Regions from separate parts of the Streptomyces sp. NPDC005302 genome, predicted to be linked through region 1. Evidence: riboswitches for the same ligand, from Rfam matches in the RefSeq annotation. Region 1 holds a riboswitch; each other region holds the start of a gene.
What was found. Region 1 has a riboswitch for S-adenosylmethionine ahead of ABZT74_RS17460 (putative leader peptide). Riboswitches for the same ligand answer to the same signal wherever they lie in the genome.
Positions count from the first base shown of each region.

Region 2: it holds a riboswitch for S-adenosylmethionine, as region 1 does, so the genes downstream of both, ABZT74_RS07645 (aminotransferase class V-fold PLP-dependent enzyme) here and ABZT74_RS17460 (putative leader peptide) in region 1, are expected to answer to the same signal.
Region 3: it holds a riboswitch for S-adenosylmethionine, as region 1 does, so the genes downstream of both, thrC (threonine synthase) here and ABZT74_RS17460 (putative leader peptide) in region 1, are expected to answer to the same signal.

Region 1 is NZ_JBEXGN010000010.1:152,407-155,827, forward strand. Features, by position in the region: gene ABZT74_RS17450 (amino acid ABC transporter permease) at 1-629, opposite strand, end outside; gene ABZT74_RS17455 (hypothetical protein) at 798-932, opposite strand; SAM riboswitch class IV at 1,089-1,233, shown strand; gene ABZT74_RS17460 (putative leader peptide) at 1,270-1,335, shown strand; gene ABZT74_RS17465 (glutathione S-transferase C-terminal domain-containing protein) at 1,455-2,291, shown strand; gene ABZT74_RS17470 (MFS transporter) at 2,307-3,421, opposite strand, start outside.
Region 2 is NZ_JBEXGN010000004.1:204,008-207,428, forward strand. Features, by position in the region: gene ABZT74_RS07635 (rhomboid family intramembrane serine protease) at 1-464, shown strand, start outside; gene ABZT74_RS07640 (Lrp/AsnC ligand binding domain-containing protein) at 507-788, shown strand; gene ABZT74_RS07645 (aminotransferase class V-fold PLP-dependent enzyme) at 829-2,208, opposite strand; SAM riboswitch class IV at 2,396-2,512, opposite strand; gene trpD (anthranilate phosphoribosyltransferase) at 2,598-3,421, opposite strand, start outside.
Region 3 is NZ_JBEXGN010000002.1:380,575-383,995, reverse strand. Features, by position in the region: gene ABZT74_RS04075 (trehalose-6-phosphate synthase) at 1-685, opposite strand, end outside; gene ABZT74_RS04070 (glucosyl-3-phosphoglycerate synthase) at 763-1,707, opposite strand; SAM riboswitch class I at 1,913-2,069, shown strand; gene thrC (threonine synthase) at 2,087-3,385, shown strand; gene ABZT74_RS04060 (MoaD/ThiS family protein) at 3,382-3,421, shown strand, end outside.

The sequences.
Region 1 (3,421 bases):
GCGCAGGCCGCCTCGTGCTGGCCCTGGTCGACCGAGAGGAGGCCGCCGCGCACCACTTCGGAGGCGTACGCCGCCTCGTTGAGGCCGAGTCCGATGACGGCGACGGCCATGTCGGTGGCGAGGCGGGACTCGTCGAAGGAGAAGAAGGCCGGCCCGAACGGCACTCCGACACTCAACGTCTTGTACAGAGCGCTGAAGTTGTAGAGGAAGAGCAGGACGACGATGAGCGGAACCGAGCGGAACAGCCAGGTGTAGACCCAGCTCACGGCACGGAGCACCGGGCTCGGCGAGAGCCGGGCCAGCGCCAGGAGGATGCCGCCCAGCAGACCCAACACCGCGCTGTACACGGCGACTTCGAGGGTGATGAGCAGACCGTCGAGGATCGTCGGACGCAGGAACCAGTACTGGAAACGGTCCCATTGGTAGAAGGGGTTGGTCACCAGTCCGTGGGCGATCTGGGCGACCAGCACGAGCACGACGGCCGTGATGATCCAGCGGCCGGGGCGCCGGAGCGGCAGGACTCGCTGTGCCGTCAGGGGCTTCGGCGCTGCGGGGACGTCGGGACGGGGGATCACCTCGGCGGGCGGTGCTGATCCGGAGGACACAGCTGTGCCCGGAGATTCACTCATGGAGAGCTCCAGCGGATTCGGACACCCCGGACCACGGCGAACGGCAGCGTGATGTGGAGCCGGAGCGGCTCAGCACACGACGAGACGGGAGCGCACGGGGAACGAGGGCTGGACGGAGAGGGACACACCGCGACAGCGGTGATCGTCAGAGACGCGGAAGGAGACCCGTCAGCCTTGGCGGAGGGTGCGACACGTGCCCGTACACAGTGCGCTGTTGACGCGCAGCAGGTCGACGGAGCGGTCCGCGCACAGCACGTCGCGGCCGAGGCGCCGCCATGCGGCCGTCCCGTCAGCTGCGTACATCGCCGTCACCATCACTTCTCCGGCCCTGGGGCGTCTTGTTGTGGGCCGCACGTTAGGCCCGGTCCGAAAAGAATGTCAATGCGCGTGCCCACCAGGTGAGACCGTGTCGTCGGCCTTCTTGACGGAGCTCGGGGGCGCGCCGAGACTGGCATGGACGGTCACGATTGTCAGCGCCCACGGCGCGGGTTCGCCCGCTCCTGTGGTCATCGGCCCCGGCTCGCTGACAGGCAACCCTTCCACCGCGACGGGGTGCCCCGGGTGACGACCGGGTCCCGCCGGTGCGGTGGGGCAAGCGTGGTCTCGCGTCCCGCGAGCCCAGGAGGTGGGACCGGTGAGAATGCCGCGGAACGACTTGACGAGGCGCTTGCACATCGATCTGTTGCGCGTCTCCAGCGCCTACTGATCCCCTGCCGGCCCGTTCGGTCCTGGCCCGCGCGTCCGGCGCGGTCGCTTCGCATTCCGCCGCTCATCGCTCATGCCCTCAAGGCGGCGATGGCTTCCTCGTTCCCCCTAGGGAGAGTCATGCCCGAGACAGCTTCGCGCGGTTCCAGCACGGCCGGATCCCGTCCCTGCGGCCAGAGTTCGACCACCCACACCGGCGGTGAGGAAGGCCCGTTCACCCGTGCCGGTGGCCCGAGTCCGTCCCCTGCGGCCGCCTCCAGGACGTCCGCACCGCCCCTGCTCCCCCGTACCGCCCACAGCCGCATCGGTGTCGGTCTGGCCGGCGGCTTCTACCCGGCGCCACACCGCTACGAGGTGTATCTGGCGGCGAGTTGTCCGCGCTCGCTGCGGATCTCGATCACCCTCGGCCTGCTGGGTCTGACGAACTCGGTCGCCACGACCCTGCTCACCCACCCGGCCGGAACTCCCGACGCCTTCGCCTCGCTGCGCCGCGCCTACGAGGCCACCGAGCACCACTACGACGGGCCGTTCACGGCGCCCGCGCTCTGCGACCGATGGACCGGACGCATCGTCAGCAACGACATCTCCGACATCCTCCGCGACCTCACGAGCCTGCCGTCCGGGCGCGGGGCGCGCCCCGCGCCCACGCTGATGCCGGCGTCGCAGACAGCCGACATCGAGGCGCTCCGGGATCTCCTGGACCGCGACGTCACCCCGTCGGCACACGCCTCGGACCGCACGGCGGCCCTGGACCTGCTGGACTGCCAACTCCTCTGCTCTGTCTACATGTTGGGAGACAGCCTGACGGCGGCGGATGTGGACGCGTGGGTGGCCCTCTCCCACCTCGCCCCGACCGACGCCCTGGGCGCACACCCTCGCCTGCGCGACTACGTCCGCCGCCTCGGCGAGCTCCCCGCCTTCCGGACCGGGAACGACGGAGTGCGCGCCGCGGCGTGAGCGAGCCGCCCCGGGTCAGCCGGCCGCTTCCTCGCCGGTCTCGCACTGGACGGCCCTGGGCGCGGGCACCGGTGCCGGGGCCTCGTCGACGGTGGCGCGCAGGGTGCGCACCTGGGGCGACAACAGGGCGGCCGCCGTGGCCAGGACGATCAGGGCGGCGCACCCCGCCAGGGCCCTGTCCGTCCCCACGGCGGCGGCGACGGGCCCGGCGACGAGCAGTCCGAGCGGTGCGAGAGCCAGGGATCCGAACCAGTCGTAGGAACTGACGCGGGAGAGAACCTGCTCCGGGATCTCCCGCTGGATGGTGGTGGCCCACAGCACGCCGAAGACGTCCGACGCGACGCCGGCGCCGAACATGGCGCCGGCGACCGTGCCGACGGCCTGCGCCGCCACGATGACCGACCAGGCCCTCGCTCCGCCGAAGTGCTGCTCGGCCGTCAACGGACCGAGGACCCCGACGTTGGCGTTGAGTGCCGCGACGACCACCGCATACTGCGCCACGACGGCCCACAGCCACTGGCGGGAGGTGAACTCCCGCCGGCCCTCGCGCAGATCGGCCCAACGCGACGTCCGGCGGGGCGGCCTCGCGGTCACCCGCAGCCGGGAGGCCAGCAGCGCGCTGACGACGAACGACGTGGAGTTGAGCGCGAGTGCCCACCCCGGGCCGACCAGCGCGACCGTCACTCCCGACAGGGCGAGACCCAGCAGCAGGGAGCTGTTGGTGGCCATCCGCAGGAGCCCGTTGGCCCGTTGCAGCCGGTCCCGGGGCACGACGAGCGGCACCATGCCGTCCATCGCCGGCCCGAACAGCGCCGACGCGGTTCCGGCGGCCACCGCGAGCAGACACATGGCCGCCAAGGGGGCGTGCCCGGTGAGCACCATCGCCGCGAGTCCGGCGTAGGCCCCCGCGCCAAGGACGTCCGCGAGGACCATCAGCCGCGAGCGCGACATCCGGTCCGCGATCACTCCGCCCACGAGGACGAACGCCAGTTGGGGCACGGCCTGGCACGCGAGGACCAGCGACAGCCGGCCCGCGCTCGCTCCCGGGAGGGCGAGCACGGCGAACGCGAGCGCCACGCGCGCGAAGCCGTTGCCGAGCACGGAGACCACCCGTGCGGTGGCGAGCAGGA
Region 2 (3,421 bases), on a different contig from region 1:
TCTTCTACGTCTTCGGACTGCTGACCGAGGAACGCATGGGCCATGTGGAGTTCGCGCTGTTCTACCTCGGGTGCGGATACCTGGCCCTGCTCGGCTACGCGGCCGCCAACACGTCCTCGGAACAGTCCCTGGTGGGGGCGTCCGGGGCGATCTCCGCGGTGCTCGGCGCGTTCCTGTACCTGTTCCCCAAGGCCAGGGTGACCAGTCTCTTCCCGTTCCTGTTCTTCCTGCCGCTGCGCTTCCCGGCCTGGGTGGTGCTGCCGTTCTGGTTCACCCTGCAGTGGCTGGCGGCGGGCCAGAGCGAGTCGGGCCCCGGCGTCGCCTACCTGGCGCACCTGGTGGGCTTCTCGCTGGGCTTCGTCTACGCGTGGGTACGGTTCGGGCGCCGCGGCACCGTCGCACCCGTGACGGGGGCCCCGCTCGGCGCCCCGCCGGACGGACGGGGCCGGATGGAGCGCGAGTAGGGTGAGATCCCCAGCAGTGGCCCCCTAGGGAGAGAACCAGCCGTGATCACCGCGATCGTCCTCATCAAGACCAGCGTGGACCGGATCCCCGAGATCGCCGAGTCGATCGCGTCGCTGGAGAGCGTCAGCGAGGTCTTCTCCGTCACCGGCACCTACGACCTGATCGCCATGGTCCGGGTCAAGGCCCACGACGACCTCGCGGACGTCATCCCCGGCAGCATCAGCAAGATCCCGGGCGTCGAGGCGACGGACACGCACGTGGCGTTCCGTACGTACTCCCAGCACGACCTCGAGGCGGCGTTCGCGATCGGTCTCGACTCCTGACCGAGGCGTACGCCGCCTCGCGGCGGGCCGTCGCGGGTTCCTAGACCGCCGGCACGCAACGGCCGTCCTGGGTGCGGTACTGCCACCGCGCGCCGTCCCGCACCAGCTCGCGCACCGCGCTGACGAACCGCTCGACGTGCTCGTCGGGCGTGCCGGCGCCGAAGCTGACGCGGATGGCGTTGAGGGACTTCTCGCCGGGCGCCGCCTCGGGGGCGCCGCACTCCCCCTGCGTCTCGGGGTCGCTGCCGAGCAGCGTGCGGACCAGCGGGTGGGCGCAGAAGAGACCGTCGCGGACGCCGATGCCGTACTCGGCGGACAGTGCCGCCGCGAAGTGCGAGCTGTTCCAGCCCTCGACGACGAAGGAGAGGACGCCGACCCGCGGGGCGTCGTCACCGAAGAGGGAGAGGATCCGGACCTCCGGGACCTCGGCGACGCCGGCGCGGACGGTGCGGATCAGGTGCTGCTCGCGGGCGAGCAGGTTGTCGAAGCCCTCGTCGGTGAGCGCCTTGCAGGCCGAGGCGATGGAGTAGGCGCCGATCACGTTCGGCGAGCCGGCCTCGTGCCGGGCCGCGCTGTCGTGCCACTCGACGTCCACGCCGCCGTCCGCGCGCCGGGTGACCTTGCGGCTGGCGCCGCCGCCCGCCAGGTAGGGGTCGGCCTCGCGCAGCCAGTCCGAGCGGCCCGCGAGGACACCCGAGCCGAACGGCGCGTACAGCTTGTGCCCGGAGAAGGCGACCCAGTCGCAGTCGAGGTCCTGGACCGACACCGGGTGGTGCGGGGCGAGCTGGGCGGCGTCGAGGACGATCCGGGCGCCGTGGGCGTGCGCGGCGGCGGCGAGCTCCCGCACCGGCCACAGCTCCCCCGTGACGTTCGAGGCGCCGGTGACGCAGACGAGGGCCGGCCCGTGGCCCCCGTCAGCGGACACGGCGCGGGCGGCCAGAGCGCGCTCCAGGGTCTCGACGGCTTCGCCGGGGGTGCGCGGGGCGTTCAGGTACGTCACCTGCGCGTCGCGCCAGGGCAGCAGCGAGGCGTGGTGCTCGGTCTCGAAGACGAAGACCTGGCAGTCGGCCGGGAGCGCGGCGGCGAGCAGGTTGAGCGAGTCGGTGGTGGAGCGGGTGAAGACGACCTGGTCGTCGGTACGGCAGTCGAGGAACTCGGCGACGGTCCTGCGGGCGTTCTCGAACAGGTCGGTGGACAGCTGCGAGAGGTACCCGGCGCCGCGGTGGACGCTGCCGTAGTAGGGGGCGTACGCGGCGACGTCGTCCCACACCCGCTGGAGGGCGGGCGCGCTGGCGGCGTAGTCGAGAGCGGCGTAGGTGACCTCGCCGCCGGTGACGAGCGGCACGGTGACGTCCCGGCCCAGGACGGGCAGCGGGGCACAGACCGAGACGTCGGCGGCGGTGGTGGTGGTGACAGACATGGCGGGCTCCTGTGAGGCAGGCGGGATCGCCGCGCGAGCCGGCCGCCCGGAGGCAGCGCTCGGCGCAGGAAGGGGAAAGAAGGGTGTGCGGAGGCGGGGCTCGGCGCCCTATCGCATTCGCTTGCTCACAGAAGGCTCCCTCGAACGACCAGGACCCCTGGTTGCATCCACTCGAAAGAGTGGGAGGGGTCCGCGCTTGCCGTAGACCTCGCTGCCTACGACCTGGTCCTCACCCGGGGCACCCCGCCACGGACGGAGGGTTGCCGGACAGCCGGCCGGGGCCTGATGGCTGTCGCTCATGACCTGATACAGCATCTTGCCAGAAGATCTTCGACGCGCAAGGCGCGGTCCGGATTCTGGACCGCGCCCCGCGTCACATCACCGGCACCTCAGGCGTTGCTGGCCGCCACCCACCGGTCGAGGGTGCGCTTCGCCGCCCCGGAGTCGATGGCCTCCGCCGCCTTCGCCATCCCCTCTCGGAGCTGGTCCGCGAGCGGCGCGTCCGTCGGTGTCAGGGCCACCAGGGCGGCCGCCGCGTTCAGCAGCACGGCGTCCCGTACCGGCCCGGTCTCGCCGTCCAGCAGCCGACGGGCGACCTCCGCGTTGTACGCCGCGTCGGCGCCGCGCAGCGCCTCCACGGGGACGACGTCGAGGCCGACGTCACGGGGATGGAAGTGCTCCTCGGTGACCTTGCCGTCACGGACCACCCAGACCCGGGAGCCGGCGGTGGTGGTCAGCTCGTCGAGGCCGTCGTCGCCGCGGAAGACGAGCGAGGAGTTGCCGCGCTCGGCGAAGACGCCCGCCACGATGGGCGCCATCCGGGGGTCGGCGACCCCGACCGCCTGGGCCCTTACCCGGGCCGGGTTCGTCAGCGGGCCCAGCACGTTGAAGGTCGTCCGGATGCCCAGCTGCCCACGCGCGGCCGCCACATGGCGCAGCGCCGGGTGGAACTTGACCGCGAAGCAGAAGGTGATCCCGGCCTCCTCGGCCACCTCCGCGACGCGCTTGACCGTCAGCTGGAGATTGACCCCGAGCTTCTCCAGGACGTCCGAGGAGCCGGACGCGGAGGACGCGGCGCGGTTGCCGTGCTTGACCACCTTGGCGCCGGTGCCGGCCACCACGATCGAGGACATCGTGGAGATGTTGACGGTCTTCGCGCCGTCGCCGCCCGTGCCGACGATGTCGACGGTCCGCCCGGGCACCTCGATCACGT
Region 3 (3,421 bases), on a different contig from region 1:
TCACCCGGTAGCGCCCGGGGTCGATCTCCGCCGCGCAGTCCAGGAAGGCCGTCGCCCAGCGCCAGGTCAGGAACGCCAGCCGGTCCGCGCCGAGCATGCCGTCCAGCAGCTCCGCCCGGATGTCGTCGGGCAGCATCCGGAAGTAGTCCACGGGCGCCCACGGCGTGTGCGAGAAGTGGCCGATGCGCAGGTCGGGGCGGAGCGTGCGGAGCATCCCCGGCACCAGGCACAGGTGGTAGTCCTGGACCAGTACCGAGGCGCCCTCGGCGGCCTCCTCGGCCAGCGCCTCGGCGAAGGCCTGGTTGTAGGCGCGGTACGCGTCCCACTGGCGCCGGAACCCGGCGTCGAAGACCGGCTCCAGCGGGGTCTGGTACAGCATGTGGTGGACGAACCACAGCACGGAGTTGGCGATGCCGTTGTACGCGTCGGCGTGCACCTCGGCGTCGATGTCCAGCATCCGCACGCCGTCCTCGCCGACCCCGCGCCGCACGGCCTCCCGGTCGCCGTCACCGAGAGCCGCGCACACCCACAGGGCGTCCGCGTCCGGCCCGATCGCCGAGAGCCCGGAGACGAGCCCGCCACCGCCGCGCTTGGCCTGCAGTGAGCCGTCGTCCTGGGTCTGATAGGTGATCGGGCCGCGGTTGGACGCGACGAGGATGCCGTGGGCACCGTGCGTGGAAGCCATGCCTCGAAACCTAGCCCCGTCTCGAAACGCTCAAACGTTCCCGTCGGCCGTATGCGATCGCCGGCCGACGGGCCCGCTCAAGCCGCTGTGCGCTGCTGGTACTCGGCGATTTCGGACATGGGGGGCCTTTCCTCCGTGTCCACCGAGTACGTGCGCGGCCGGAAACCGTCCCGCGTGCGTTCGAACTGGGTGAGGGCGGGGCGGATCAGGTGGCCGCGGGCCAGCCGCAACTGGGCGGTGCGGTAGATCGCGGCGGCCATGCGGCCGAGGGCCTGGCCGTCCTGGTGGCGGTGTTTGCGCACCCCGACGTCCACCTGGGCGAGGGCGTCCAGGCCCACCAGGTGCAGGGCGTCGACGAGCATGCCCAGCTCGACGCCGTACCCGACGGGGAACGGCAGCTGTTCGAGCAGGGAGCGCCGGGCGGCGTACTCCCCGCCGAGCGGCTGCACGAAGCCCGCGAGCTGCGGCCAGTGCATGTTCAGCAGGGGGCGGGCCATCAGCTCGGTGACCCGGCCGCCCTGTCCGGCGGCGCCGCCCAGCGGACGGTCGTACATGGCCTTCACCAGGTCGACGCCGGGGTCGGTGAGCAGGGGGCCCACGATCCCGGAGACGAAGTCGGACGAGAACTCCCTGAGGTCCGCGTCGATGAAACACACGATGTCCCCGCTCGTCACGAGCAGCGACCGCCACAGGACCTCGCCCTTGCCGGGCACGGCCGGCAGCCGGGGAAGGATGTCGTCGCGGTGCACGACCCGCGCGCCCGCGGCGGCGGCGACCGCGGAGGTGCGGTCCGTGGAGCCCGAGTCGACGACGACGATCTCGTCGACGAGGGGCACCTGCTGCATCAGGTCGTGGCGGATGATCGAGACGATCTCGCCGACCGTCTCCTCCTCGTTGAGCGCGGGCAGCACGACGCTGACCGTCGATCCGGAGGTGCGTTTCGCGGCCATGATCCTGTGGAGCGGGCGGTCGGTCAGGGACCAGGAGCGTGTGCTCAGCCAGCGTTCGACGTCATTCAGCACGGTCTGCGGCTCCTCACTGTCTGATCACACGCTCTCATCAGCGTGCCCGCTGCGGCCAGCGGCTGATCGCTTGCCGTCGTCTCGCGGTTCGGACGACTGCTTCAACTGTCCTGGCCTTCGGTTACAGTCTTGAACAACGCGGATGACCATCGCATGTCCTGGATCATCGGCGCCAACTGTGTTCAACAGTTCAACAATTTAATACCGCTCATCCAGAGGGGCAGAGGGATACGGCCCGATGAAGCCCCGGCAACCCTCCAGCCGGTCTCGTACCGATCGAAGTCGATCGTGTCGCGAGGCTCCCGGCTAGGGAAGGTGCCAAATCCGTCTCACGGCGAAGTGCGTCGTGAGGAAGATGAGGAGAAAGGGCCTCGCCTCCATGGCTGCGCAGACAGTTGCAAGCACCACGAACTCCGCAGAAGCGGTCGATCTCGGCCCGGCCGCGGCGCTTTCCTGCCGGGAGTGCGGACATCGCGTCCCCCTCGGCCCGGTCTTCGCCTGCGAGGAGTGTTTCGGCCCGCTGGAGATCGCGTACGACTTCTCGGCCTACGAAACCGAAGAACTCCGCAAGCGCATCGAAGCGGGACCCGCGAACATCTGGCGCTACGCGCCGCTGCTGCCCGTCCCCGCGGACGTGGCGGACAAGCCGAACATCAACCCGGGCTGGACCAAGCTCGTGCAGGCCGACAACCTGGCCCGCGAGCTCGGCGTCGACGCCGGCAAGCTCTTCGTCAAGGACGACTCCGGCAACCCGACGCACTCCTTCAAGGACCGCGTCGTCGCCCAGGCCATCGAAGCGGCCCGCGTCTTCGGCTTCACCACCCTCTCCTGCTCCTCCACGGGCAACCTCGCCGGCGCCGTCGGCGCCGCGGCGGCCCGCGCCGGCTTCCGCTCCTGCGTGTTCATCCCGCACGACCTGGAGCAGGGCAAGGTCGTCATGGCCGCGGTCTACGGCGGCGAGCTCGTCGGCATCGAGGGCAACTACGACGCCGTGAACCGCTTCTGCTCCGAGCTGATCGGCGACCCGGCCGGCGAGGGCTGGGGCTTCGTCAACGTCAACCTCCGCCCGTACTACGCCGAGGGCTCCAAGACGCTGGCGTACGAGATCTGCGAGCAGCTCGGGTGGCGGCTGCCGGACCAGCTCGTCGTGCCGATCGCCTCCGGCTCCCAGCTCACGAAGATCGACAAGGGCCTCCAGGAGCTGATCAAGCTCGGACTCGTCGAGGACCGGCCCTACAAGATCTTCGGCGCCCAGGCCGAGGGCTGCTCGCCGGTCTCCGTGGCCTACAAGGCCGGCCACGACGTCGTCCGGCCGCAGAAGCCGGACACCATCGCCAAGTCGCTCGCCATCGGCAACCCGGCGGACGGGCCGTACGTGCTCGACATCGCGCGGCGCACCGGTGGTGCCGTGGAGGACGTGAACGACGAGCAGATCGTCGACGCGATCAAGCTGCTCGCGCGCACCGAGGGCATCTTCGCGGAGACGGCCGGCGGTGTGACCGTGGGCGTCACCCGCAAGCTGATCGAGAACGGTCTCCTCGACCCGACCCTCACCACGGTCGTGCTGAACACCGGCGACGGCCTCAAGACCCTGGACGCGGTGGCCTCCGACACCGGGCTGACCGCGACCATCCGCCCGAACCTCGACTCCTTCCGAGAGGCAGGCCTCGCATCATGAGCGTCAACGTCCGCATCCCCACCATCCTGCGCACCT